2 regions of the Flavobacterium sp. 2 genome follow, and region 1 is predicted to be linked to the other one. Evidence: riboswitches for the same ligand, from Rfam matches in the RefSeq annotation. Region 1 holds a riboswitch; the other holds the start of a gene.
The links. Region 1 has a riboswitch for S-adenosylmethionine ahead of ACNFIH_RS10125 (homocysteine S-methyltransferase family protein). Riboswitches for the same ligand answer to the same signal wherever they lie in the genome.
Positions count from the first base shown of each region.

Region 2: it holds a riboswitch for S-adenosylmethionine, as region 1 does, so the genes downstream of both, ACNFIH_RS02845 (redoxin domain-containing protein) here and ACNFIH_RS10125 (homocysteine S-methyltransferase family protein) in region 1, are expected to answer to the same signal.

Region 1 covers NZ_CP188206.1:2,361,470-2,367,777, forward strand. The annotation lists gene metH (methionine synthase) at 1-1,687, opposite strand, end outside; gene ACNFIH_RS10120 (hypothetical protein) at 1,950-2,366, opposite strand; gene ACNFIH_RS10125 (homocysteine S-methyltransferase family protein) at 2,440-3,444, opposite strand; SAM riboswitch class I at 3,780-3,895, opposite strand; gene ACNFIH_RS10130 (hypothetical protein) at 4,041-4,229, opposite strand; gene ACNFIH_RS10135 (NAD(P)/FAD-dependent oxidoreductase) at 4,347-5,399, opposite strand; gene ACNFIH_RS10140 (precorrin-2 dehydrogenase/sirohydrochlorin ferrochelatase family protein) at 5,586-6,170, opposite strand.
Region 2 covers NZ_CP188206.1:689,158-695,465, reverse strand. The annotation lists gene ACNFIH_RS02860 (SDR family NAD(P)-dependent oxidoreductase) at 1-106, shown strand, start outside; gene ACNFIH_RS02855 (nuclear transport factor 2 family protein) at 112-561, shown strand; gene ACNFIH_RS02850 (NAD(P)H-dependent flavin oxidoreductase) at 579-1,664, shown strand; SAM riboswitch class I at 1,936-2,036, shown strand; gene ACNFIH_RS02845 (redoxin domain-containing protein) at 2,324-3,322, shown strand; gene ACNFIH_RS02840 (aminotransferase class V-fold PLP-dependent enzyme) at 3,365-4,849, shown strand; gene metN (methionine ABC transporter ATP-binding protein MetN) at 5,108-6,139, shown strand; gene ACNFIH_RS02830 (methionine ABC transporter permease MetI) at 6,132-6,308, shown strand, end outside.

The DNA of each region.
Region 1 (6,308 bases):
TTAAAAATGTTTCTCTAAAAGAATCGTATTCTGCACGAATATCTGCCGCATATATTTTTCTATTATGATCTAACAGGTTTCCTGCAACAGTAACAGCTCTCGAAGCATCGTTTACGTGAATTACAGTTTCTCTATATTGAGGCGCAATTTTCACGGCAGTATGCGCACGAGAAGTGGTTGCCCCGCCAATCATAATCGGAATTTTAATATTTTGTTTGTCTAATTCTTTGGCCAAATATACCATTTCGTCAAGCGAAGGCGTGATTAATCCGCTTAATCCGATTATATCTACATTATGCTCAATCGCCGCCGCAATGATTTTTTCCGGAGGCACCATAACACCAAGATCTACAATCTCGTAATTGTTACAAGCTAAAACCACCGAAACGATGTTTTTTCCAATATCGTGAACGTCACCTTTTACAGTCGCCATCAGGATTTTTCCGTTTCCTTGTTTGTCTCCGGCTTGTTTGCTCGCTTCGATAAATGGCAATAAATAAGCCACTGCTTTTTTCATTACACGAGCCGATTTCACCACCTGAGGCAGGAACATTTTTCCGCTTCCGAATAAATCTCCAACCACATTCATTCCTGTCATCAAATTGATTTCGATAACCTCAATTGGTTTTGTTGCTGCTAAACGAGCTTCTTCTACATCTTCTTCAATAAAAGCATCAATTCCTTTTACCAATGAGTGTGTAATACGCTCCTGAACCGTTCCAAAACGCCATTCCTGAACTACTTTTTCATCGCTCTTCGCTTCGCCTTTTACATTTTCTGCAAAATCCAAAAGTCGTTCTGTCGCATCGTCGCGTCTATCTAAAATTACGTCTTCAACGTGTTCTAATAAGTCTTTCGGAATATCATCGTAAATCGTAAGCATCTCCGGATTAACGATTCCCATCGTCATTCCGTTTTTAATCGCATGGTATAAAAACACCGAGTGCATAGCTTCACGAACGGTATCATTTCCTCTAAAAGAAAACGAAACGTTACTCACTCCACCACTGATATGCGCGTGCGGAAGATTTTCGCGAACCCATTTTGTCCCTCTAAAGAAATCCAAAGCGTTCAATCTATGCTCTTCCATTCCCGTTGCAACCGGGAAAATATTCAAATCGAAAATAATATCCTGCGGAGGGAATCCTACTTTGTTCACCAAAATATCATACGAACGCTGACAAATCTCTACTCGACGATCGTAATTATCGGCCTGACCAACTTCGTCAAAAGCCATGATAATTGCCGCCGCTCCGTAACGTTTGATTAATCTCGCGTGATGAATAAAGGCTTCTTCGCCTTCTTTTAACGAAATCGAGTTTACAACGCTTTTTCCTTGTACTACTTTTAGACCTGCCTCGATGATTTCCCATTTCGAACTGTCGATCATAATCGGCACTCTCGAAATGTCTGGTTCTGCCGCAATTAAATTCAAAAATTTAGTCATTGCATTTACACCGTCAAGCATTCCTTCATCCATATTAATATCGATGATCTGTGCTCCACCTTCTACTTGTTGTCTTGCAATATCAAGCGCCTCGTCATATTTCTCTTCCTTGATTAATCTCAAGAATTTTCTTGAACCTGTTACATTTGTACGCTCACCAACATTCACGAAAACACTTTCCGGCGTAATAATCAACGGTTCTAATCCTGATAATACAAGGTCTCTTCTTTTTTCTGTCATTTCTTTTTAAGTTTCTACCCCGATAGCTATCGGGGCTAAGATGCTTAGATTCTGAGTTTTTTTATTCTATTTTCTTTCCTGCGAGGTTTTTAAAGCCTTGTAGGTATATTCGTTTTCAATATTTTAATTTGGGCGTGATTCGCCGCGGCGAACCGGGCTATCCGTTACAAGTCCTCGCTCTTCCTTCGTCAGGCTGTGGGCTTTTCACTTCTATCCCTCACGCAAACTCGGTTTCATAATAACGTTTTGTTTTTCACCGAAATCATTTCCATTTTGATTTCTCTAAATATTTAGCGATCGCATCATCATATTCATAATATTTAGTTTTAGTAAAACCCACTTTTACGAGTGATAAAGAATCAGGTTTTAATTCTTCTTCTAAGAAAATTTCATTTTCTTCAGGATTATTCATATCGTACTTTACTCTATAAAACTTATTTATCTCTTTGTATAAACTATTATAACGTGATCTATTTCCAATTTTTCCTAAAATCTTTCGATCTGTATAAAAATAATATCTTAAAACTTTATCTTCTCTGGAACCTTCGTTTATAGTTACTAACGCAATTGTTTCGCCTTTGAAAGATTTCCTATAATTATCTTGCTGAATATTCCTACATACTTCATATATTAGTAAACCAGCTATCATAAATAAAAAAATAGTCTTCCAATTATTCATTTCGCTTTACTATTATTTTTTGCTTTCCAAGAACAAAATCTTCTTCATATTTATTGAAAAACTCATTTATGAATTATGCAATAACCGGCGCCACTCTAGGCTTATAATCCTTCGCAACCTCAGCCATTAATCGAATATGATCTGGAGTTGTTCCGCAACAACCTCCAATGATATTAATTAAATTATCCTCTAAATATTCTTTAATGAATACCTGAGTCTGCTCTGGCGTTTCATCGTATTGCCCGAAAGCATTTGGCAATCCTGCATTTGGATGTGCTGAAACATTAAAGCTTGTGTTATGCGCTAATGTTTTCAAATACGGTTTCAGCAAATCGGCTCCAAGGGCGCAATTGAATCCTACGCTTAATAACGGAATATGTGAAACTGAAATCAAAAATGCTTCAACTGTTTGTCCTGAAAGTGTTCTTCCAGAGGCATCTGTAATTGTTCCTGAAACCATGATTGGAATATTAAGATTGCGTTCTTCTTTTACTTCTTCTATTGCAAAAAGTGCTGCTTTTGCATTTAAAGTATCGAAAATTGTTTCTACCAAAAGTAAATCACAGCCACCGTCCATTAAAGCTTCTGCTTGTTGTTTATACGCAATTCGTAAATCGTCGAATGTTACGGCTCTGTAACCCGGATCGTTTACATCTGGCGACATACTTGCTGTACGGTTTGTTGGTCCAATTGAACCGGCTACAAAACGAGGTTTTTCCGGATTTTTTGCGGTAAACTCATCGGCTACTTGTCTTGCGATTTTTGCCGATTCGTAGTTTAACTCGTAAACCAAATCTTCCATGTGATAATCGGCCATACCGATTGTCGTTCCTGAGAAGGTATTGGTTTCTACAATGTCAGCACCAGCTTCGTAATAAGCGGCATGAACATCGCGGATTGCTTGTGGTTGTGTTAGGGATAGTAAATCGTTGTTTCCTTTTAACGGATGCGGAAAATCTTTGAAACGCTCTCCTCTGAAATCTTCTTCTGAGAAATTATAGCGTTGCAACATTGTTCCCATTGCTCCATCTAGGATTAGGATATTTTTTTTTATTGCTTCTTGAATTGTAATTGCCATGTTTTTTTGTTTTAGCTGCTAAGACGCTAAGGTTCTAAGATGCTAAGTTTTTTTTATTATGATTGTGAAGTTTAAACCTAACAGGTTTTTAAAACCTGTTAGGTTTGCTTCGGATATTTTTTTCACATTAATTCCAAAAACACACTATTGCTGGCTCATTAGCCCCGATTGAAGTGGAAATTATTTTGTCCGCCGCGGCGGACAAAATGATTGCAACGAAAAGCGGGAACTATTGACTGCAAAAATGCGCCAATGATTCACTCCTGATACAGAATCTGTTTCAGTAAATATTATATGTTATCGAGAAAAGTTTTGAGAAATACGAGTATGTATTTGTGTTATCTATCTTTAATACTGGAAATATCGTATAAAGTAGAATTTAGCACCTTCTTTATGATAAAGGGTTGCTAAGGTTTCATCGGGTCTATCCCTCCGCCTTTCGTGATAACTGACAATAATTTTAAGAACAGTGCAAAGGTATGAAATAGGGTTTCTATTTGCAAATGTTTTTTTTCTAAGGTTCTGAGGGACTTACTTGCTAAGGTTCTAAGGTTTTTTTGAAGGTACTAAGGAGCTAAGATTCTAAGGAACTAAGTTTAGAATATCCTTTGACTATTGATCTTATATTTTAAGAATACTTTCATTACCTCTTCATGATCAGTAACCTGATTATTTTCTGCTTGCTCAATTCCTATTTCTATTTCCTTTAATTCTTCTTCTGACAAATTATCGGACCAATCTTTCTGATTTAAAATAGAACTATTACTCTCTTTCTTTGAATTCATAAGTATTGAAATTAATATCTCTGAAAATTACAAATTAAAAAAAGCCCAAACTAAAAGTTTGAGCTTTATATATAAAAATCTTAGCACCTTAGTCCCTTAGAACCTCAGCACCTCAAATTAAACTATCGCTTTAACAACCGCTTTTGGAGCTTCTTTACGAGTTCCGTCGAAACCATCTACTCCAGAAACCGTTGTATATTTCAATACATATTTTTTACCTGGATTGATGATTCCGTATGCTGCCTGACACATTAAAGTTGCTTCGTGGAAACCACAAAGGATTAATTTTAATTTTCCTGGGTATGTGTTTACGTCTCCAATGGCGAAGATTCCCGGAATATTCGTTTGGTAATCTAATGCATTGTTTACTTTAATGGCATTTTTTTCGATATCTAATCCCCAGTCTCCAATTGGACCTAATTTTGGTGTTAATCCGAAAAGTGGGATGAAATAGTCACATTCGATTTTACGGTGTGCTCCGTTTTCTTCGATATCTAATGATTCAACGTGCTCAGCACCGTTGATTCCGATAACTTCTGCTGGTGTAATTAATTTGATTTTTCCAGCTGTTTTTAATTCCTGTACTTTTTCTACTGAATCTAAAGCGCCTCTAAATTCGTTTCTACGGTGAATTAAAGTTACTTCTGAAGCTACGTTTGCTAAGAAGATGCTCCAGTCTAATGCTGAATCTCCTCCTCCTGCAATTACAACTCTTTTATCTCTGAATTTCTCCGGATTTTTGATGAAGTATTTTACTCCTTTATCTTCATAAAACTCGATATCTTCGATAAGTGGTTTACGAGGCTCGAAACTTCCTAAACCTCCCGCGATTGCAATAACTGGGGCGTGGAATTTAGTTCCTTTGTTTGAGGTTACGATGAAAGATCCGTCTTCTTGTTTTTCAACTGTTTCAGCACGTTCTCCTAAAGTAAATCCTGGCTCAAATTGTTTGATTTGTTCCATTAAACCGTCAACTAAATCTCCAGCTAATACTTCTGGAAAACCTGGAATATCGTAAATAGGCTTTTTAGGATATAATTCTGAAAGCTGTCCTCCTGGTTGAGGCAAAGCATCTAAAATGTGGCATTTTAATTTTAATAATCCTGCCTCGAAAACGGCAAATAAACCTGTTGGGCCTGCTCCAATTATAAGTATATCTGTTTTAATCATTATGGTTGTTGTTTATAATCATTCTTAATAATACAAAGAAACGAATAATTTATTCTACTGCCAATGATTTTTATCATTGATTTCTTTGCCTAATTTTCTATTCTTTATTTTTTAATGAAGAGGTAACCTCATTCATCCATCGGGTTAAAACCCGACGCTACAATATGAAACGTTCCTCCGGAACTCTTACAATTCCTTATTTTTCAATGAATCGGTTATCTCGTTCATTCTTTTAACCTTTTCTTCAAAATTACCTTTTAAGGTTTTTCGGTATTCATTCAGATTTTCAACCATTTGATTGATATCTTCCGGAATTACTTCTTCGAAAAACTCACGTAATCTTTTTGCCGTTGTTGGCGATTTTCCGTTTGTCGAAATGGCTATTTTTACATTTCCTTTTGTTACGATTCCGCCTAAATAATAATCGCATAAATCTGGCGTATCGGCGATATTGCAAATCAAATAACGTTTTCTCGACAATTCGTAAACTCTTTTATTCACTTTTAAATCGTCTGTACAGGCAATTACCATGTGACGTTTTTTGAGCATTTTCTTTTTGAACTTAGCTTCCGTCAATTTAATTGAAGGATGATTTTCGGCTAAAACTTTTATTTCTAAGTGAAAATCCGGCGCTACAACCTCAACATTTGCATTTGGACTTGACTTTAACAAAAAAGAAAGTTTCTCCAAACCTACATTTCCTCCGCCCACAATTAAAACGTTCAGATTGTGAAGTTTTAAGAATATGGGATATAATTCGTTTTGTTCCATTTTAATTTAATTTCATCTAAACAAAATTAGATGATTTTTCTATTGTCTTTGGCAAAATTGGGTTAAAATCCAACGTCATTGCCGTGCGTCCATCGGGTTAAAACCCGACGCTACAATATGAATCGTTCCTTTGGAACT
Region 2 (6,308 bases), 1.7 Mb from region 1:
AATTGACGATGTTGCCGAAATGGTGTACACTGTTGCCAAAAGTAATTTTATTACCGGTGCCATTATCAATGTTGACGGTGGAAAAGCAGCAGGGCACAACTTATAATTAAAATGAAAACTATTTTATTAACTGCTTTTATGCTCTGGAGTTTTCAGGGCATAAAAGCTCAAAATACGATCAAAATGGAAAATCAGGCAGAAATTGCAGCGATAAGAGATGCAGTTGAAAACTATTATTTTAAAGGAATTTATGAAGGCGATGTATTGCTTTTGGGAAGTATTTTTTATCCGGGAAGTTTTGTTTTTGGAGATGTAAAAGGTCAGCCGTATTTTAAAACTGTGGATCTTTATTTGGATGGTGTAAAAAACAGACAAAGTCCAAAAGATTCAGGAAAACCTTTTAAAGGTGAAATTTTGAATATAAAAGTCGTAAATTCAATCGCGATTGCAGAACTAAATGTGAAAATGTACGATTTTAATTATCGTGATTTTTTATCTTTCCATAAGATCAACGGAAAATGGCTTATTGTCAACAAAATGCTGACTGATTTAAGCGAATAATTTTAAATTTTAAAGTGATGTGGTACAATACTAAAGCTTCAGAATTATTAGGAATTCAATATCCGATTATGCAAGGGCCATTTGGCGGAAATTTGTCCACGCCTGAATTGACGGCGGCCGTTTCAAATGCTGGCGGTTTGGGGGGATATGGCGCATACACTATGAGTCCGCAGGAGATTTATGAAGCTGACAAACAGATAAAAGCCTTAACCAATAAACCGTATAATCTAAATCTTTGGGTTTCGGATTCCGATATGGAACCAAGCGGAATCACAGATGAACAATATAACAAAGCAAAAGAATTGTTCAAGCCTTATTTTGACGAAGTCGGAATTCCATTGCCAGAAAAACCGGCGTCATTTCAATCCCGATTTGAAAATCAGTTGCAAGTTGTTCTGGATATTCGTCCGAAGGTTTTCAGTTTTATGTTTGGAACGCTTTCTACAGCTATTTTGGAACAATGTAAAAAATTAGGAATTGTAACCGTTGGCGCTGCAACAACTTTAGACGAAGCATTATTTTTAGAAAATGCAGGCGTCGATATGATTATCGCATCAGGTTTTGAAGCAGGCGGACACCGACCTTCATTTTTGGCTTCTGCCGAATCTTCAGTAACTGGAACTTTTGTTTTGTTGCAATTAATTAGAGAAAAAGTAAAAATTCCTGTTATTGCTGCAGGCGGAATTGCAAACGGAAAAGGAATTGCCGCAGCATTGGCTTTAGGAGCAAGCGCCGCTCAATTGGGAACCGCATTTTTAGCTACCGAAGAATCAAATGCTTTGCCAATTCACAGAGAGATGTTATTTTCAGATGCATCAAAATATACAACTTTATCGCGCGCTTATACAGGAAGGCTCGGGCGTGGTATTACGAGCAGAATTGCAAAAGAAATTATGGGAAAAGAAGCAGATGTTCTTCCATTCCCATTGCAGACTACTTTTATGTCTCATTTGCGAAAAGCGGCACTAGATCAGGAAAAATGGGATATGATACTTTTTTGGGGCGGACAAATTTCACCAATTCTAAAACACAGAAGGGCAGGGGAATTAATGCATTCTTTGATTGAAGAAACAACAGCTTATTTTGATGATTTGAAAGCGTGATAATGTATTTACGCTACTTTTTAAGATAATAATGAACTCATTTCAGAAGCGGAATGAGTTTTTTTTATGTCTTTTTTTAAATATAAAAGCTAAAATAGACTTAATTTGATCGATAATAAGCTAATTTTTATGTTTTATAAATCATTGTTTTTGAGTTTATTATTGAGTGAAGTTCGCTTAATTAAAAATAAAATTCAAAAAAAGTAACTTTAAACTTGACTAATTCGGTAGAATTAATATATATTTGTAACGCAGAATATTTCTGTAATGATACTTATCCAGAAAGACTGAGGGAGTAGGCCCTGTGAAGTCTTAGCAACCTGTTGCTAAACAAGGTGCTAAATCCTTCCCGCCTTGCGGGACAGATAAGAAAGATTTCTAAAACAAATCTGAATGAGATCATCAGTATTAAAATTTATTTTAAAAAAAATGAAAACCAAGTCAGTTCTATTACACGCCGATTCTGATCGTTTCAATTTGTTCATTCAAGAAAATAATATTCAAGTTTTCCGAATGCAAAGGTTTTAGATTTTCATTTTTCTTTTAAAAACAAGATTTGCCAAGTCTTTCAGGATTGGCACAGGAAGTCTTTTGCTCAATTTAAAAACACAATTTAAAAAATCATCATAAACTTATTAATCACTAAAAATCAAAAACAAATGAAAAAAATACTATTAGGTTTTGCTTTATTTTTTGGAACAATCCAAATTCAGGCACAAGAAAGTAATTTGCAGTTAAAAGGAACTGTTGTCGATACGGTTACACAATATGTGTATTTGCAAAAGTTTCATAATAAAATGTTTACCACAATTGATTCGGTAAAAGTGAAGGATGGGAATTTCAGTTTTAGAACAAAAGTAAAAACGCCAGAATTATACGGTTTAAGTGTAAATACTGCAGATTCGCCATTGTATGTTTTTCTTGAAAAAGGGCCAATTACAGTTAAATTAAGTCCGAAAAAGTATTATACAAATTCAGTTGTTGAAGGTTCTGCTGCACAAGATTTGTTTGAAACATATAAAAAATCAAAAGATGTAGAAATCAGCAAATTCATTACAGAAAATCCAAAATCGATTGTTTCAGCTTATGTTTTGTATAGAAACTGGTCATATCGACTTACTCCAGAGCAAATCACAAAAAATATTGCTTTGTTGGATAAAAGTCTTCAGAATATCACTTACGTGAAAGAACTAAAAGATTTGGCTATTGTATTAGACGGATTAGCGGTTGGAAAAAAAGCGCCAGATTTTACGGCCAATGATACAGAAGGAAAACCGGTTCATTTTTCTGAAAATTTAAAAGGTTACACTTTAGTTGATTTTTGGGCTTCATGGTGTGGTCCATGCCGAAGAGAAAATCCAAATATTGTGGCAGCTTACAAAGAATTCCACGATAAGGGATTTAATATAATCGCCGTTTCTTTAGACAAAAAGAAAGAAAACTGGATTAAAGGAATTCAGGACGATAAACTTACATGGACACATGTTTCTGATTTGCTTTTCTGGAACAGCGCAGTTGCAAAATTGTATGGCGTAAGAGCAATTCCGGCGAATTATTTAGTGGATTCTAAAGGAACTATTATAGCTAAAAATCTTCATGGAGAAGAGTTACAATCAACTTTAAAATCGCTTTTAGACAAAAAAGTCAGCAACAACTAATCAATCGATAATACAATTTGTTAATTTAAAAATGATAGGGAAATGAATGCTATTGAGCCAACAACAAAACCAACAGAATCTGAGTGTTACTTTAATAAGTTTAGAGAAAACACATTAGGAATTGATCATATTTTTGAATCGGTTTACGGAGAACAAAATTTGCTTTATGCAGATTGGGTTGCCAGCGGAAGATTATACGTCCCGATTGAAGATATTATGCTCAATAAAGTTGGTCCGATGATTGCCAATACGCATTCGTTTTCAAGTCAAACCGGAAAAGCTTCGACTTATGCTTATCAACGAGCAAGAGACATTATTAAAAAGTCGGTTAATGCAAACGAATCTGATGTTTTAGTTACAACCGGAACCGGAATGACGGCTGCTTTGTCGAAATTACAGCGCATTATCGGCTTGAGAAAGAATCATCAAAAAGAAAATGCAAATGATAAACCTGTTGTTTTTATCACACACATGGAGCATCATTCAAATCAGGTTTCGTGGTATGAAACCAATGCCGATGTTGTAATTTTGCCTCCGGATGAAAATAACTTGGTGGATCCGGCAATTCTTTCTTCAGAAATAAAAAAATACGCTGACAGAAGTGTAAAAATCGGTTCTTTTACGGCATGCTCAAACGTTACTGGAATTATTACACCTTATTATGAATTAGCCAAAATCATGCATCAAAACGGTGGATTGTGTTTTGTAGATTTTGCAGCTTCGGCTCCTTACGTCAAAATCGATATGCATCCAAAAGATCCGGAACAACAATTAGATGCGATTTTCTTTTCGCCTCACAAATTTTTGGGTGGACCAGGAACTTGCGGTGTTTTGGTTTTTAATGAAAAATTATACCAATCAGATTTTCCTGATAATCCGGGAGGAGGAAATGTAAAATGGACAAATCCGTTAGGAAAATATTCGTACAGTGACATAATTGAAGTAAGAGAAGACGGCGGAACTCCGGGATTTTTGCAAGTGATTCGAACTGCATTGGCAATAGAATTAAAAGAAAAAATGGGAGTGGAGCAGATTGCAAAAAGAGAAAAAGAATTATTAGATGTTTGTTTTTCTAAACTTCAAAAAATACAAGGCTTGTCCATTTTAGGAGACTTAAAAAGCAAGCGAATTGGTTGTGTTTCTTTTGTGATCGAAGATATTCATTACAATTTAATCGTAAGACTTTTAAATGATCGTTTCGGAATTCAGGTTCGCGGTGGCTGGTCATGCGCGAGTACTTATGCGCATTATCTGTTCAATATTGATGAAAAACGTTCCAATTTGATTACCAATGAATTATTGGATAAAAATCAAACCAGTAAACCAGGTTGGGTACGTTTGTCACTGCATCCAATTACTACAGATGAAGAGCTTTTATTTATTTGTAATGCTATTAAGCAAGTGGCTTTGTATTATAAAGAATGGCAGAAAGATTACGTCTATAATCCTGCAACAAATGAATTTGAAAACCCTGAAATAAAAGATACCATTTCGAGAGAAGTGAACGATTGGTTTAGATTGCAATAAAAAATAATCTATTATTTTGATAGGGTAATAAAAGTTTTAATGATTTTTGTGCTAAAATTGGAAATTACTACTTAAATTTGCAATCGCAATGAGAAAAAACGACCAGAATATGAAGAATTATTATAACAACAGTATGATGTGCTGTACTATTGTAATGCGATTCATTGAGCTGGCTTCTATATAAAATGATATTATTTATTTCAAAAAGCCTTTCACGAATATTTGAAAGGCTTTTTTGTTTTTAACCTTGATTGAGAAATGATTGAATTAAAAAATGTAACCAAAACTTTCCATCAGAAAGACAGAGTTGTGACTGCTTTGTCTGATGTCTCGTTGAGAGTTCCGCAGGGGAAAATTTTTGGTGTTATCGGAACTTCGGGTGCTGGAAAAAGTACTTTGATCCGATGTGTGAATTTGTTGGAAAGACCAACTTCGGGTGAAATTATTGTGGATGGAAAAGCGTTGATGCAACTTTCAAACCGAGAGTTAGCAATCGAAAGAAGACAAATCGGAATGATTTTTCAGCATTTCAATTTACTTTCTTCAAGAACTGTTTTCGAGAATGTTGCTTTTCCGTTAGAATTGGCCGGAACTTCAAAAAGTGAAATCAAAACACGTGTTTTGGAATTACTGCAATTAGTAGGTTTGGCTGAAAAAGCAAACGATTATCCGGCAAGTCTTTCTGGTGGACAAAAACAAAGAGTGGCGATTGCGAGAACTTTGGCTAATAATCCAAAAGTATTGTTGTGTGATGAAGCGACCAGTGCTTTAGATCCCGCAACAACACGTTCAATTTTGAATTTATTGAAAGATATCAATAAACGTTTGAACATTACAGTTTTACTTATTACACATCAAATGGAAGTCGTAAAATCGATTTGTGATGAAGTTGCCGTAATCAGCCACGGAAAACTGATAGAACAGGGAAGTGTCGGAGAAATTTTCGCTGATCCAAAAGAGGAATTGACCAGAGAATTTATTTCTTCGTCTTTACATATAGAAGTTCCATCGGTTTACGAAGAAAAATTGCAAAAAGAAGACAATGGAAACCTGAATCCGTTATTAAAATTAGAAATGACAGGAAAATCAGTTAATGAACCTGTAATTTCTGAAGTTTCAAGACTTTTTGATACTGATTTCAAAATTGTAAGCGCACAAATGGATCAGGCTGGCGAAGTAAATTTTGGTGTTATGCTGATTGAACTTTCAGGAAAACGCGAGAATTACGATGCTGCAATTCAATATTTTAATTCAAAACACATTAAAACAGAAATTCTAGGTTATGTCTGATTCAATTATAGATTTATTAGTAAAAGGAACATGGGAAACCATAGTTATGACTTTTGTATCGGGCTTTTTTGGCTTTTTATTGGGGCTTCCAACAGGAATTTTACTTTTCCTGACGCGTAAAAATCAAATTTTAGAACAGCCTGTTTTAAACAGAACTTTATCGGTTTTG